DNA from 3 places in the Paenibacillus sp. V4I7 genome. Region 1 is predicted to be linked to each of the others. Evidence: riboswitches for the same ligand, from Rfam matches in the RefSeq annotation. Region 1 holds a riboswitch; each other region holds the start of a gene.
The links. A riboswitch is a leader RNA that binds a small molecule or an ion and turns the genes downstream of it on or off. The one in region 1 is predicted to bind cyclic di-GMP.
Positions count from the first base shown of each region.

Region 1 (4,881 bases):
GCTCCCCTTTTTTCATTGTCCCAGAAGCGGAAAGCCGATAACGCCAAGAACCAGAAAGAAGCTTTCTGTATAAAAGGCGCTGAAAAAATAAGAAGATGGGAAAAAGACGAGGGCGGAGAGCGTTAAAAACCTTACTCTTGCGCCGAGCCCTCTCTTCTCCATGAGCGTATATAATAGCCAAAGCGAACTTATAAAAAAGAAGTTGGATAGAAGAAACCCGGCCCAATAAACGTCAATCGCGGTTACACTGGTGACTCCCCTGACAATAAGCGGATAAAGCGGAAAAAAGGCGGTTAACCGGTCTTCCGTATATCCTTCCACAGCGATTTGCGCATAATTATAGGAATCGTAGAGAATAAAATGATCTAAAATAGGGTTATCCAATTGTAGCTGATTATCAACATAATGAGTCTGATCAGGTTGGCCGATTGATAAAAACCCGAATATGATCAATCTGCTTACAACAAAAAGCAATAGAATGATCTTGAGTGCTTTCATTGATAGATCTTCCTCAGATCCCACACCTGACCAAAGCTGCCTGTAAAGTCCGGCTCATGTAATTGCTTCTTCACTTCATCCAGTTCAACTTCCGATAAGGAGTTTACTAATTTGTTGGAATCCGCAGTTGGAAGAATCAGAAAGTCAGGCCGGTCCGAATGAATGATATCCATTATATAACCGGATCGGAGGCCGTTTAGGGAACGCTCGAATGCGGTCCATTGGTGAACACCTTTGGTCGCTTCCAGAATAAACGGATCGAAACGTCCGTCCGCGAGCACATCTCCGCCCCTGAACATCACGTAACCGGAAGAGCCATAGTCAGAAAGGACCTTAGGCCGGTCGATAGTGTTATTCTTGTGAAGGATGTAAGTCATCTCTTCTACCGGATATTTCGTAACAGGCTGCTTATATGGCGTCAACAGAACGGTGGAAAAGTTGAGTAGTAACCCCAATACGATCAAGGGAAGCACTATTTTCAATCGTATATAGGGCTCCAAGCTCTTAAATACACGCAACCACTTATATGGATCAATGATAACAGCCAAGAAGTAAGGTAGAAACAGCACGAGGAACAGAAATTGTTTGTAGCTGGCTAGACCTAGGTACAGTATTCCAATAAAAAGCATGAGGCGGAACGGCCTTCCCTTAATGCTGTACACGCCGGAAAGCACAAATACAATCAAAGTGATAAAACTAATGTAATTGCTCGAAAAGGGAATGGGTTTCCACTCATCAATCATTTGAGTAAAAGGACTTTCACCTAAAGTCAAAAAGTAGGTTAAGCTCTGCAGCCCTCCGAAATTAGCAATCCCGCCAATTACGATGAAAATCAATGCGATAAGATCATATCGATTTAACTTCTTTTCCCATATTCTTTCGAATACTTGCATCATGAAAAACACCGCGATGACCGCCCATACGCCCGTATGCACGTTGGCTAAAATCAAGGATAAAATCCCAAGCATTCCTGCTTTTTTTACGGATGCATCCATGGCAAACCGTCTAAGCCATACGGCGAACCAAACAACAAGACCCGCAGAAATTATTTGTGGGCGAATTTTGAAGTAGGCTATATAAATGTAGAACGCGAACAAAGGTAGAACGACATACACCAAAAAAGGGTGCATCTTAGGAAGGCCCATCTCTTGTCTCGAGATCTCCATCAATCGATACAGCCCGACAGTTAATATGAAAACCGACAGCAGTGTGAAGATATGTACGCCATTCCACTCCCATAAGCTGTACAAGCCGCCGACGATCCACTGGAAACCGACTTCATGAGGTACATAAGACAGGTTCTCGCCGGCAAACGTATGGATCGCCTTATCAATGACTTTACCCTGCGTGATCATTTCCTTCCCGACTTCAATGTGCCAGAACGTATCGGGATCATTACGGGAAGAATGGACATCCATGAAAATGAATATGAACATAAAGATTGCAGCGTAGACGGCGAATACGACTCTTTGAAACAGCACTTTGTTATTCATAGTTGTGGCTCCCTTACCCTAGCTAGCTATACTTTTTGGCCAATCGCCATGATGGAGACTCCAAATGGCAATTTACCGTGTTTCAAAACATGTCTCTCACTGGACATAACATATGTAAGCAGCTTATTAATGAAAAACGAAGGCATAGATAGGTCATCCGATTTTTGCATAAAACCCAATTTCTTATGTAGGATTCTCACAAGTGCAATCACCGGAAAGAGCCAGGTATTGAAATAGCTTGCATGCTTCGGTTGAAGGTTGCAATGCTGCATTTTCCCAACCAGTTCGTGTAATCGATATCTTCTCTTATGATGATGAGACTCATCGTGATTGCTCCATAAGAAAGAGAAGGCAGGGACTGTGATGAGCAGACTCCCCCCCGGTTTTAATTTTCCAGTCAATGCGTTAAGCGCCCCTATATCATCTTCAATATGCTCGAGCACATCCAAGAGAACAATCAGATCGAAGGATTCATCAGCTAATGGAACCTGATCCGGCAAGCTGCCGATATAGACGGATTTCCCGCTTTTGGATCTTGCAATTTCAGCTGCATCATGTTCCATTTCGAGGCCAATGACCTCGCAGCCTAATCGAGACAACATAGCCAAGTTTCCGCCGGTTCCACAGCCTGCATCCAGGATTTTGGAGTGAGGTCCGATGGACCGTAATTGCGATTGTAAAACGGTCTCGATAATGCTGCGCCGGCTGACAAACCACCAGTGCTCTTGCTCCATACGATCCATTTTCCAGTAAATTGTTTGTTCCATTTATTTAACTCCCTCCAGCCGAGGCAGTTCTTTATTATCATCCAAGCCTATTATGCTTTGAGTGAAATACAAAGGACGCCGTTTCGATTCGTTGTAGATTCGCCCCAGATACTCTCCGATGATTCCCAGTGTCGTAAGCTGAACCCCTCCAAGAAAGAGGACCGCCACCATTAAGGAGGGATATCCGGGCACTGCGTTGCCGTGGAGTAGGGTAGTTATGAATAAATAGCAGGCAAAAAGAATAGCGAACAAGGAGATGGCAAAGCCCAAATAAGTCGCCGCTTGCAAAGGTAGGAAAGTGAAGGATGTGATGCCTTCAACGGCAAAATTCCACAACTTCCAATAGTTGAACTTGGTCTTACCGGCAAATCGGGGCTCTCTGCGATAAGAGATGCTTGTCTGATTGAAGCCTACCCAACTGAAGAGGCCCTTCATGAAACGGTGCTGCTCACGAAGTTCTTTCAAGGCGTTGACGACCTTTCTGGACATTAACCGAAAATCACCCGTATCCTGGGGAATAGAGATGGGTGTCAGCCTTCGGATGAACCTGTAAAACAGATGCGCTGTGAGCTTCTTCATTGAAGTTTCGCCATCCCGCTTGGAGCGGGTGGCATAGACCACTTCATAACCTTCTTCCCACTTGGCCAATAGTTCTGGAATAACCTCTGGAGGGTCCTGCAAATCCGCATCAATGGGAATCACAGCATCGCCACGGCAATTGTCGAGGCCTGCCGTTAAAGCGATTTCCTTCCCGAAGTTGCGGGATAGATCAATAATTTTGATACGGCGATCCTTCTCACGAAATCCATGAAGCTTGTCCAGCGTATCATCCTTGCTTCCGTCATTAATAAAAACCATTTCATAATCATAACCGGTCTGATTCATAATGCGCGTGACTCTAAAGTAAAATTCCATGATGTTGGCGCTTTCGTTATAAACAGGTACAATGATCGAAACAAGAAGTCCCTTCATCGTTTTTCTCATGCAACCAACCCCCACTTTTCATCCTATTATGGGCAAATAAAAAAGCCCCTTTCACCAAAAAGGGGCATAAAACTCCCGCAGCTTTGGTAACTGGCTGGCATAGTGCACGGATGTGCACGTTAGCCCCTGTAGCTTTGCGTCCCCGGCTTTCACCGGATTTGCCTTGTTCATGTTCGCGAAAGATTCTTTCAAAAATCGATATATAACCTTATCATACGACATGTCGGGTTCTGGCAATATCCGACAGAAGGATTATTATTCTAGCGGTGTTGCGGTATAAATGAACTAGCTCTGCCCGGAATTGATTAGAGATTTAGAACTATACCGAATCAGGTCGCCTATAGATTTCTATTAAAATGGATGGATCAGGAATAACGATTACATAAGCAAAATAGGTATAATTGTTGTACAACCCGCATATCCATAATCAAAAGCATAAATAGCAGGCAAAGGTGCCTTAGGTCCAAGAACGATACGTCGTTCTCTGCACCTGGGCACCTTTTTGTTTTCATTCATTCGGGGTGAAGAGGTGAAAGGAGTGAAACAACAACCAATTCGAGCCATTCCGCTCGCTGTTAGGATCATCCCTAATGTGGATGCCGGCTTGGCACTTCAGTTGGAATTGAAGCCGGGCATTCGCAGCCTCGGTCTGTTAACGTCCAGCATTGATGACGTGGGCTACACCGCTATCGATGAAGCAACGAAGCATGCAGTAGTCGAAGTGGTGTATGCTCGTTCATTTTATGCGGGATCAGGTCATGCTTCTGGACCGCTTTCAGGAGAATTTATTGGGATCATAGGCGGTGCATCGCCTGCCGAAGTGAGAAGCGGGTTAGATGCGGCTATCCAAGTGATGGAGACTGGAGCTTGTTTTTACGCCCTCAACGACGAGGGAACGCATGCTTACTATGCTCATGTTGTCTCCAGAACTGGTTCTTATCTGTCCAACTTAGCAGACATTCAAGAAGGAGAGCCTCTTGCTTATTTGATTGCTCCGCCACTCGAAGCCGTGTACGCACTCGATGCCGCACTGAAGGCGGCCGATGTGCGTATGTGCAAGTTTTATGGCCCTCCGACGGAGACGAACTTTGCGGGAGGATTACTAACAGGCAGTCAATCTGCTTGTACGGCAGCAGCAG
Region 1 is NZ_JAUSZD010000002.1:6,366,601-6,371,481, reverse strand. Features, by position in the region: gene QFZ80_RS29945 (hypothetical protein) at 1-47, opposite strand, end outside; gene QFZ80_RS29940 (hypothetical protein) at 13-498, opposite strand; gene QFZ80_RS29935 (hypothetical protein) at 495-1,991, opposite strand; gene QFZ80_RS29930 (class I SAM-dependent methyltransferase) at 2,018-2,758, opposite strand; gene QFZ80_RS29925 (glycosyltransferase family 2 protein) at 2,759-3,742, opposite strand; cyclic di-GMP riboswitch class I at 3,825-3,915, opposite strand; gene eutL (ethanolamine utilization microcompartment protein EutL) at 4,281-4,881, shown strand, end outside.

Region 2 (4,881 bases), 940 kb from region 1:
ACCTGGCTCCCTGCTACGGATTCCCCATATCGATCGCTATAGGAATGAACCTCGTACAGGTAAACACCAGCCGGCATATTGGCATAGGTCACGGTCGTTCCGGTTACTGTACTTTTAAATACCTTTGTACCATCTACGATTTGATACACTTTATACGCCGTAGCATTAGGTGCAACCGTCCATGTAAGTACAATGTCATTTACATTCTGGAATTTGTATGCGAAATTCCCCGGAGCAGCCATGGCTACTTCCCCAACGGTTAAGGCAGTTTGGGTTCCTTCGGCAGACTCACCAAAACGGGTGCTAACAGAATGAACCTCGTATACATAGTCACCCGCAGGCATATTGATGTAGGTAACCGTCGTGCCTGTTACCGTACTTTTCAGTACTTTCTCGTCACCGATAACTTGATAGATTTTATAGGAGGTAGCATTAGATGCAACTGTCCAAGTCAGAACGATATCGGTCAAGTTTTGCAGTTTGGAAGTGAACGTTGCGGGAGGAGTCATCGTGACTCCTCCTATAGTCAAGGAAACTGTGCTACCGTCTGTTGACTCGCCAAACAAGTTGCTTAACGAATGAACCTCATATACATAATCGCCGGTTGGCATATTCGTAAATGTAACCGTCGTACCGGTAACTGTATTTTTTAACACTTTTTCTCCATCGATTACTTGATACACTTTGTAAGAGGTTGCGTTGATCGCTGCATTCCAAGTCAGTACCACGTCATTCACATTTTGAAGTTTAAAAGTCAGGTTGCTCGGCGGCACCATCATCCCTACGGTTAAGGAAACCGTGCTGCCCTCGACAGATTCTCCGAAACGGTCACTGAAAGAGTGAATGACATATGTATAATTTCCAGCGGGCAAATTCATGTAGGATACAGTTGTACCCGTTATTTGGCTGCTTTTTATAACTTTTTGATTATCAATAATTTGATAGACATTATAACCAGTTGCATAAGCAGCAGCATTCCATTTCAATGTAACGTCATCGGTAGCCACCGTATACGTTAAACCATTTGGAGCCGTCATAGCCGGATATCCGACAGTAACTTCTACTGGCGTAGAGTTAGGAGATTCACCGTACAAAGTATGACTAGCTGTTACTGTATATGTATATATTCCCTCAGCGGTATTGTTGACTGTAAAAGTTCTTGCTGTCCCTGAATAGACTAATTTTCTTCCATCCTCTTGATTTTCATACAAATGATAGGTTTGTACATTAGGAGCTGTTCCCCAGTTCAAAACGATATTGTTACCATTTTGTAAGGTGTATGTTAAAGAGGTTGGAGCTGTCATATCGGGATAAACAATGTTAACATCCACCGGAGCACAAGGGCCAGATTCGCCTTCAGAACTTAAGGTGGATACAACATAACTGTAGGACCCCTCCGCCAGATTATTTATAGTAAGACTAGCTGTTGTTGTTGTCCCAACATTAATAAGCTGCCCATAGGTGATGCTGTATACAGTGTATCCTGTAGCTCCATACACCGGGCTCCACGTTAATTTCACATCATCTGGCGTTAGAAGTTGAGTAGCAAGATTGCTTGGAGGTAAGATAGTTCCGTTGTCTGTTGCTCCCCACGCATGTAATCCTGGAAAGATTAATTGAACAAATAAAAGCAGTGTGAGAACCATAGACATTTGTCTTGATTTCTTCATTGACATCTGACATTCCTTCCTTTCTTATAATAAGGATTAATGATCTCAAAAAAAAGAAAAGAACCTTATACAAGGTTCATAGAAAAACACTATGATTCCCTGTGGTAACCGGCTGCCATCCGCGTTTTTAATACGCGTTTCAGGCCCTTGGCTTTGCGTCTCACAGTTTCCTGCAATTTGCCCTTTTCACTTGAGATTTCGATATTTCCATCTCTGCCATAATACTATATTCCTAGTAATTTGAATAGGTAAATTTAACTATATAATCAAACCCCACATATATTCTAGTACTTTTGATCTTCTTAATTAGTTGAAAATCCAATGATTGTCCTATATTCATCAAAGTTTCATTGTAATTCGACAATATTTGAATGGATACCCCTTTATACATGATGTTGTATACAATATGAACATCGAGCCATTTAGAGTCTTTCAAACTTAAACAAATAGACCATGCTTCTACAAATGTAGATAGCATGGCCTATTTTAAGTCCCCTCAGACTTGCGGGTGATATACAAAAATTGATTCTTATGTCATCTATACCTTAGTTAGCAATTTTACTCCATACAGGGTACTCTTCCAAGTACCCATATTCGTACAATTCCTTAAGAGCCTTGCGTATGCTATGTTCATCCTCGCCCGATTCACTGGATAGTTCCACTAGATCGTCTAGGTTGATGTTCGGGTTCTCTTTGCAAAACGTAAGCAAGCCCTTAGCAGCCCACGAAAGTCGATCGTCTTGGAAATCTCCAACCATACGACGGAATATTTTATGCGAGACAATTCTCATCTCCACGAGTTGCTGCAAAGCCTTGGTCGCCTGCTTGAGACTCATGCGACCGAGCTTAGCGATATCAGATAATCCTGGCATATTCGATTCCGAAGAATAACATTTCAAGACGATAAAAGTCATTTGTGTATAAATATCCATGCCGGGATGGTGAAAAACTTCATCTGAAAGATTAAAATGACGCGCTGCGTCCTTAGCTTGTCCGTTGTCCATCTGATGTCCTCCTTTTCATTATCATGGAGTTCACCTACTCATTATTGTTGCCATGATCCGAGGGTTGTACTAGCTTTCCCGAATTATGCCGAGATTGCCGGAATATTTGCGCCAAGCTGAATTTTTTCTGATCATTGGCACTCAGGATCTCCTTCTTTGGCTGGTTGAAATCATCATTCGATTCATGAGAAGGTTCAATAGGCTCTGCCGAATCCATGTCACTATAGCTGTCTGCTAGAGAAACGGCATCATCCATGTCCGAGACCATTTCTTTCCCGGGAAATAATTCTACAACCGGTCGCTTACTCGATTGCTCTTCACGAACATATCTTGTCAAAATATCCATGATTCCTTGACTGAAAATACCTTCCATTTTCAACTGATTCAAATAGTCGATAACCTCAGACGGAGTATCTGACGGAATATAGAGGGTAACATCCTTACCGGAACGAACGTAAACGGTGGATCTCCGCTTTTTCAATCCGAACCGCTCCCGCTCTCAGATACTCCTTCAGAATCAGCACTAGCTGCCGCGGATTCGTCCGCATGTTTCAGCGCGTGGTCAAGCATAAGAAAGGTGCCTCGCACATTCCGGAATTGGCTGTGTTCCACGCTATCAAACTTAATGGGCAAGCCCAACTCAGCGTTTAGTTTCTCAATCCAAGGCTGCAAAACGACTGCTCCACCGCCGATAAACCAAAATTCGTTGGCGTAGCGAACATGCTTCCAAGAGTTGCGGGCGTATTTCAGCACTTTCTCCGCTAATATGCGCATGTGCCGGTTAATAAGGCTTGTCATGTCAAAAACAACCTTACCCTCCGCATAAATCTCATACTCTTTGTTGACCAGCATGAGGGTCAATTCCGCCGTGCTAGCGATCAATTCCTCGCCTTGCGAATTAACCTCGTTGCGAATGCTCTCTAAAGCATCATTGAGGTAGATCTTAGCGCCGGTAGAGTGCCGCTGATCCAGATCGAGACCGGGTTTGAAGAACGCGATATCCATGTCAACACCACCAACATCGGCAATGCCGAAGCCTTTATGGGATAGATGCGATTTGGAAGTGGCCTCAAGGTCGTAAACACCGGATACATCGTCTATGCTGATATCGGTAGGAAGCGAAAATTCCATTTCCACCGTTATCCCTTTAAATACGGGGGTCGTCCCGAATGTAACGGAATGTACGCCTCCTGTAATCTTATGAGCAAATTCCTCACGGAATTTCGTTATTTCACGAATCGGCAGACCTGTACCCAAGTTGACAGCGGCTTTAATCCGCTTTTTCCCCCGCCTAATGGCATCCTCATGTTTCTTGGCAATGGCATACGCCGCAGCCGTAAGGAGTGTCACCATTGTTTCGGGTCTCTGGGCCTTCTTTTGCACCGCTTTATCCCCTACAATTTCATGAATAATCCCTTCGTCACCGATCGCTAAGTTACCCACGTAAACATGTCGGTACTGATCGCTCTCTATCGAAGGCGATGTAATCTGTACGTCAAGAAAATCCAAGGGATCACCTTGTTCCATCAAAAGAAATCGTTCACCAAACGGTTGTGCTAGTACATTAGGAAAAATAAAGTTTTTGTCCAAATGGTCGTAAATCACTTTAACGTGACTGCTGCCATTATCAATAGACAGCGTGATGGTAGTGGTTAAGACTTCGTTCTTTGTCAAGTCTATTCCCCTCTCCTCAACCTTATTGTTTATATAAAGATTCGCGTAACAAGGCCCAATTGAGAGGGTGTTTGGAATAATTGGTATTTTTAGCTGCTAGTTGGAATGAACTTTAAAGTTTAAAGTTTAAGATTTGAACTTTAAGATTTAAGCTTTAAACTGTACGATTTAAACGTTAAGATTTAAACTTTAAAGTTTAGGATTTAAATGTAAAGTTTAAACTTGTTACAAAAGATACAACAATTCCAGCCAAAAGTAACTCTAATGCAGCCTTTCTGCGATTTGCGTCATGGTCATAGGCCAATATAGGAGGAGCCTTTCTTGTAAAAGGCTGCCTGCAGCACAAAAAAACCTGTTCCCTTCGTCAAGGAAAGAGAACAGGGTTATTAATCCTATCTTATAAAAAAGCTTAGAGACCCAACACACGCCGCTCCTCATCCGAGAACATCCTCGAGCGAGTCAGAAAACGTCGCCCTTCCGGCCCCTCAAGCGAGAACATCCCACCTCTGCCGGGCACCACGTCGATGATGAGC
Region 2 is NZ_JAUSZD010000002.1:7,310,956-7,315,836, reverse strand. Features, by position in the region: gene QFZ80_RS34265 (OmpL47-type beta-barrel domain-containing protein) at 1-1,676, opposite strand, end outside; cyclic di-GMP riboswitch class I at 1,771-1,862, opposite strand; gene QFZ80_RS34260 (hypothetical protein) at 2,216-2,674, opposite strand; gene QFZ80_RS34255 (hypothetical protein) at 2,709-3,155, opposite strand; gene QFZ80_RS34250 (ParM/StbA family protein) at 3,152-4,348, opposite strand; gene QFZ80_RS34245 (DUF779 domain-containing protein) at 4,758-4,881, opposite strand, start outside.
Region 2: linked by a shared signal. The riboswitch ahead of QFZ80_RS34265 (OmpL47-type beta-barrel domain-containing protein) and the one ahead of QFZ80_RS29925 (glycosyltransferase family 2 protein) in region 1 are both predicted to bind cyclic di-GMP.

Region 3 (4,881 bases), 650 kb from region 1:
GTGCTGGGATCAGAAATTTTATCAAACCTATACGTATATGACCGATATGATGACCCAAATTGAGATGAAGGAGAGTATGACGAAGAAGAATATTCCACCGGAGTGGAGGAAGGTATGTATTCGCACGGATCAAGTGCTGGATGTGATGAAGCAGCAGTATGGCTTGTACAAGAATGATTTGCATTGGAAAAAGCAGATTATGGATAGCCGGCATCTCGTGGCTGACCAGCTTTCAGGGGTGTCCCAAGTAATGGAGGACTTGGCTAAGGAGATTAAACGGGAAGGGCAGGAACTGTTCCTTCAAGAAGAGCAAATTCGTAATGCCCTGGAGGAGCTGGGCTTATCCATCCATACCATCGATATCATTTCCTTGGATGAAGGAAATATCGAAATTGAGATCATTCATCAATACACGAAGGGCTTCGATGAATGTCGGAAAATCATTGCGCCGCTCTTGAGCGAAATTATCGGCGAGAACGTCGCCGTCATGCGCGAGGAAATGCATGCGCGCGGCGAGGGTTACAGCACGGTCGTATTCGGCTCTGCCAAGGAATACGAGGTGGAGACCGGGGTCGCTGGCGCAGCCAAGGGAGGCGACCTCTTCTCGGGCGACAGCTTCTCCACGGTGGAGCTGGGCAATGGCAAATATGCCGTGGCGCTTAGCGACGGCATGGGCAACGGCGAGCGAGCACAGGCGGAGAGCCAGACGGCTCTGAACATCCTGCAGCAGCTGCTGCAGTCAGGGATGGACGAGAAGCTGGCGATCAAATCGCTTAACTCAGTATTGATGCTGCGATCTTCGGATGAGATGTATGCAACCGTAGATATGGCCTTGATCGACATGTATAGTGCAAACACAACGTTCATGAAAATTGGTTCCACCCCTAGCTTCATTAAGCGAGGGACGGAAGTGATTTCGATCTCAGCTAATAATCTGCCTGTCGGCATCCTGAGCGAGATTGATGTTGATCTGGTCTCGATTCCACTCCAATCGGGTGATATCCTTGTCATGATGACAGACGGTATCTACGATGCACCGGGACATGCGGTAAACAAAGAGATGTGGATGAAGCGGATGATTCAGGAAATTGATACGACGATGCCGCAGGATTTTGCGGACTGTTTATTAGAAAGAATTTTCCGCCATCATCATGGCGAAATTCAAGATGATATGACCGTCGTTGTTGCACGTATTGAGAAGCGGCAGCCGGAGTGGGCTACATTCCGCTGGCCAGGAATTACGCGAATGGAGCGTCCGAAGACGGTTAGTTAATGGAGATATAGAAGCCATAACAGCTCATTTGCTGTTATGGCTTTTTATGTGCTGTTATTCCCTTAAGAGCATAGCGAATGCTGCGTATTTCTAAGATGGAAAATTTTAACTTCGTATAGGTTGCACTTAGAATTCAAAGCATGATTAACTTATGAATATGTCTGTTAACTAATTATGCTAAATCTGGCGATTTCGATAAATCTAAGTTGCCAGGGCTTTATATGATGTTAAGCATGCTCAGACAGTCCTCGGTGCATGAGATCGAAGAGAAAGGTGGTACCACTAGTGATTAGAAAAAAGCTATCACTGTTATTTATCGTTCTTGGGATTATCATTTTTCTCTATCCAACGTTAAACGATCGTTATGAGAGCTATCAGCAGAACAAAATTTTGAAACAATGGCAGGAAAATCTGCAGGATATGGATCAGACAGCCTCTGACATCGAGGAGGAGACAGATGTAGGGTTGGTCGTGCCTTCTTCCAGTCCCGCAGTGGAAGCTCTGCCGACAAGCAGCCAGCCGAGCAGCCAGCCAAGCCCTTTGGCCGCGGAAAAGACACCGAAGCCTGTAACTTTGCCGCAGAAGAATACAGAGGGTGTCCTTATTATCGATAAAATTAATCTGAAGCTCCCTATATTGACAGACGCAACCGTGAATAATTTGAAGATTTCCGTTGCCAGTATTGCCAATACAGGCAAAGCAGGCGCTATTGGCAATTATGCCATTGCGGGTCATCGAAACCTTACTTACGGGAAAAATTTTAATAGATTAGATGAGGTCACCGAAGGGGATTTCATAGAAGTGAATACAGGGAGCAAAACGCATATCTACAAAGTTGTGGACAAACAGTATGTCCTCCCAGAGGATGTCTGGGTGCTGAAAGGCAACGGCAAAGATCGGGAGATTACGCTAATAACTTGTCATCCTATGGAAAACCCGACTCATCGTATTGCCATTAAGGGAATCATGGTGCAGTCAAAGGAATAAAATGTAATATTTTGTCTATTCAGAGAGACAAGCCTATGTTAAGATTGCACTATAGTGATTATAGGGAGTCGGTGCGTTCCTCCGATAAAGGCAAATCTAGCGAAAACTAGAGACGCAAAACTAAAGGGCCTTCCTTAGCCGAACTAAGTTGGCAGCCAGTTACCGAAAGGGGATTTATTTTTGTTTAAAAAGCCAAGTATACGAACAATCATCGCAGCATTTCTATTTACACTTGCTCCGCAAGGGATATTTGCAGCTTCCAATCCATCCATGATAGATAAAGATGCTCTGAATAAAGGAATTATCTCGGTTCATTATTCAAACGATAAGAACAAGAACACCAAAGTTCTCGTTCGAATCATGAGAGAAAATATCAAATATGACTACACATTCGAAGAAGGGGGTCAGTACCCTTTGCAGCTTGGAAACGGACAGTATAAAGTACTGATTGGAGAGTCCATAGGAGCTAATAAATATAAAGTTGTTACGCAAGAACAAATAGAGTTAGAAATGGAAGACGAGAATGCCGTATTTCTGCAGTCCATTCCGTTGATCGATTGGGACAATGAATCGAAGGCGGTCGTTGAGGCTAGGCAATTAGTTGGAGATAAAGAAAAAGATATCGACAAAATAAGAGCTATTTATGGATATATCACGACACATTTTCAGTATGATTATGAAAAGCCCCAAACGGTAGCAGATAGTTACGTACCTAATCTGGATATGGTCTACGCAGCGTCCAACGGAATTTGTTATGACTTTGCAGCTACTTTTGCGGCAATGGCAAGAAGCGAGGGGATTCCTACTCGTCTGGTTATGGGGTATGAAAGTCATGCGCCAGATACTTATCATGCGTGGAATCAAGTCTTCCTAAAGGAAAGTAAGGAATGGGTGACGATCGATACCACGTATGACGCTGTTCATATACAAGCCGGTGAAACGATAGATCTCATAAAAAATGATTCTAATTATCAGATATCCAGAATATATTAAGTGAAATGATGAAACCTGATCTCATAGCTGAGAACAGGTTTTTTTGTGCTTTTCCATGTTGAAAAACAATAAATCCCAATATTTACAATACATCTTGTATCATTTATCATTGATAATGATACATTTTGTTTCAAAGTCATAGGAGGTAGCACACATAAATAATCTCTATAAAAAATTGATCCATGAATGGAGGTATGAAATGATGTTGAAGAAAAAAACGAGTGCACTGCTAATTACCTTATTAATTTTTATGCAGAGTATTTACGGGATTGGCTTTTTGCCTAAGGCCAGTGCAAACACAATTTCAAACAACATTCTCGACAGTGTGACGATGGCTGTGTACAACAGCGCAGGAGAAGTGGTGACTGGTAATGTTTACGAGCAAGGTGCCAGAGTGAAGTTGGATTATACCTGGTCTTTGCCAAACGGACATGGTTACCTTGCCGGGGATACATTTACATTCACACTGCCGCAGCAATTTTTATTATTCAATCACATCAACGGTGAACTGAGGATGGGTAATGATCTTGTGGGAACGTTCTATGCCGACAAAGACAGCCATCGGGTGTTAATTACATTTAATAAATTCATAGAAGACTATAATAATGTGCAAGGAACTCTAACCTTCAACACACAATTCAATAAGAGTCAGATTACTGGAAGCACCACGCAAATTATTACAATTCCGATTAATTCTGGAGAACAGGTGTTTAACCTCAACTTCAAACCCACAGTCACTTCTACAATAAGCAAAGCGGGTGTGTCCCAGGGTATTAATTCCAAGCAAATCGATTGGACCATTGATGTGAACAAGGCGCTGGATTCCGTTCAGGAAGCAGTTGTAACGGACCCCATACCGGTAGGGTTGTCAGTTCCGGTTACAGTAGCTGTCTATCATTTGGATGTACGTTTGGACGGCTCTGTTGTCAAGGGAGGACTGGTGGATAGCAGCAAGTATATGGTGAGTACAGCGGGGAGCGTTCTTTCAGTCCGTTTTGCAGATAGCCCTATTGAAACTGCTTACCGCATTCAATACACAACGCCAATTACTGACGATTCCAAGGAGTCATTTGTAAATACGGCAACGTTCAAAGGAAACAACAAGACGCCTGTCTATGCATCTGCAACGGTCACTGTAGAGTCCATCAGCAAATTGGCGATTGTCAAAACTCTAGGAGCTGTAGATTACGAGGCTAAGACAGTAGTGTGGAACATCACGATTAACGGTGATAGTCAGAGAATGAACAGCGTAGTTGTGACCGATACATTTCCGAACAAAGGACTTCATCTCATCCCGGGTTCATTGGTCATCAAAAAGGGTGTAACTACACTAAGTACAGCAGAGTACACGCTCGACAATTCGGTAGCTTCTGATGTAGGCTTGACAGTGACATTCACTAATGTTATTACCGAACCTGTTACGATTAGCTACAAAACCGATTTCAATTTAGATTGGATTCAATCTGTTGACAGCACAACTGATTTCAATAATTCGGCCAAAATAGACTGGATAGATCCTACTAACAAAGAGCAATCCAAAACAGTAACAGCAAAATTCGTTATAAGGACTGAAGTGAAGAACAACGGGTTTAAATACGGATCCTACGACGCATTATTAAAACAGCTGA
Region 3 is NZ_JAUSZD010000002.1:7,012,449-7,017,329, reverse strand. Features, by position in the region: gene spoIIE (stage II sporulation protein E) at 1-1,273, shown strand, start outside; gene QFZ80_RS32840 (class D sortase) at 1,559-2,260, shown strand; cyclic di-GMP riboswitch class I at 2,340-2,427, shown strand; gene QFZ80_RS32835 (transglutaminase-like domain-containing protein) at 2,441-3,253, shown strand; gene QFZ80_RS32830 (collagen binding domain-containing protein) at 3,453-4,881, shown strand, end outside.
Region 3: linked by a shared signal. The riboswitch ahead of QFZ80_RS32835 (transglutaminase-like domain-containing protein) and the one ahead of QFZ80_RS29925 (glycosyltransferase family 2 protein) in region 1 are both predicted to bind cyclic di-GMP.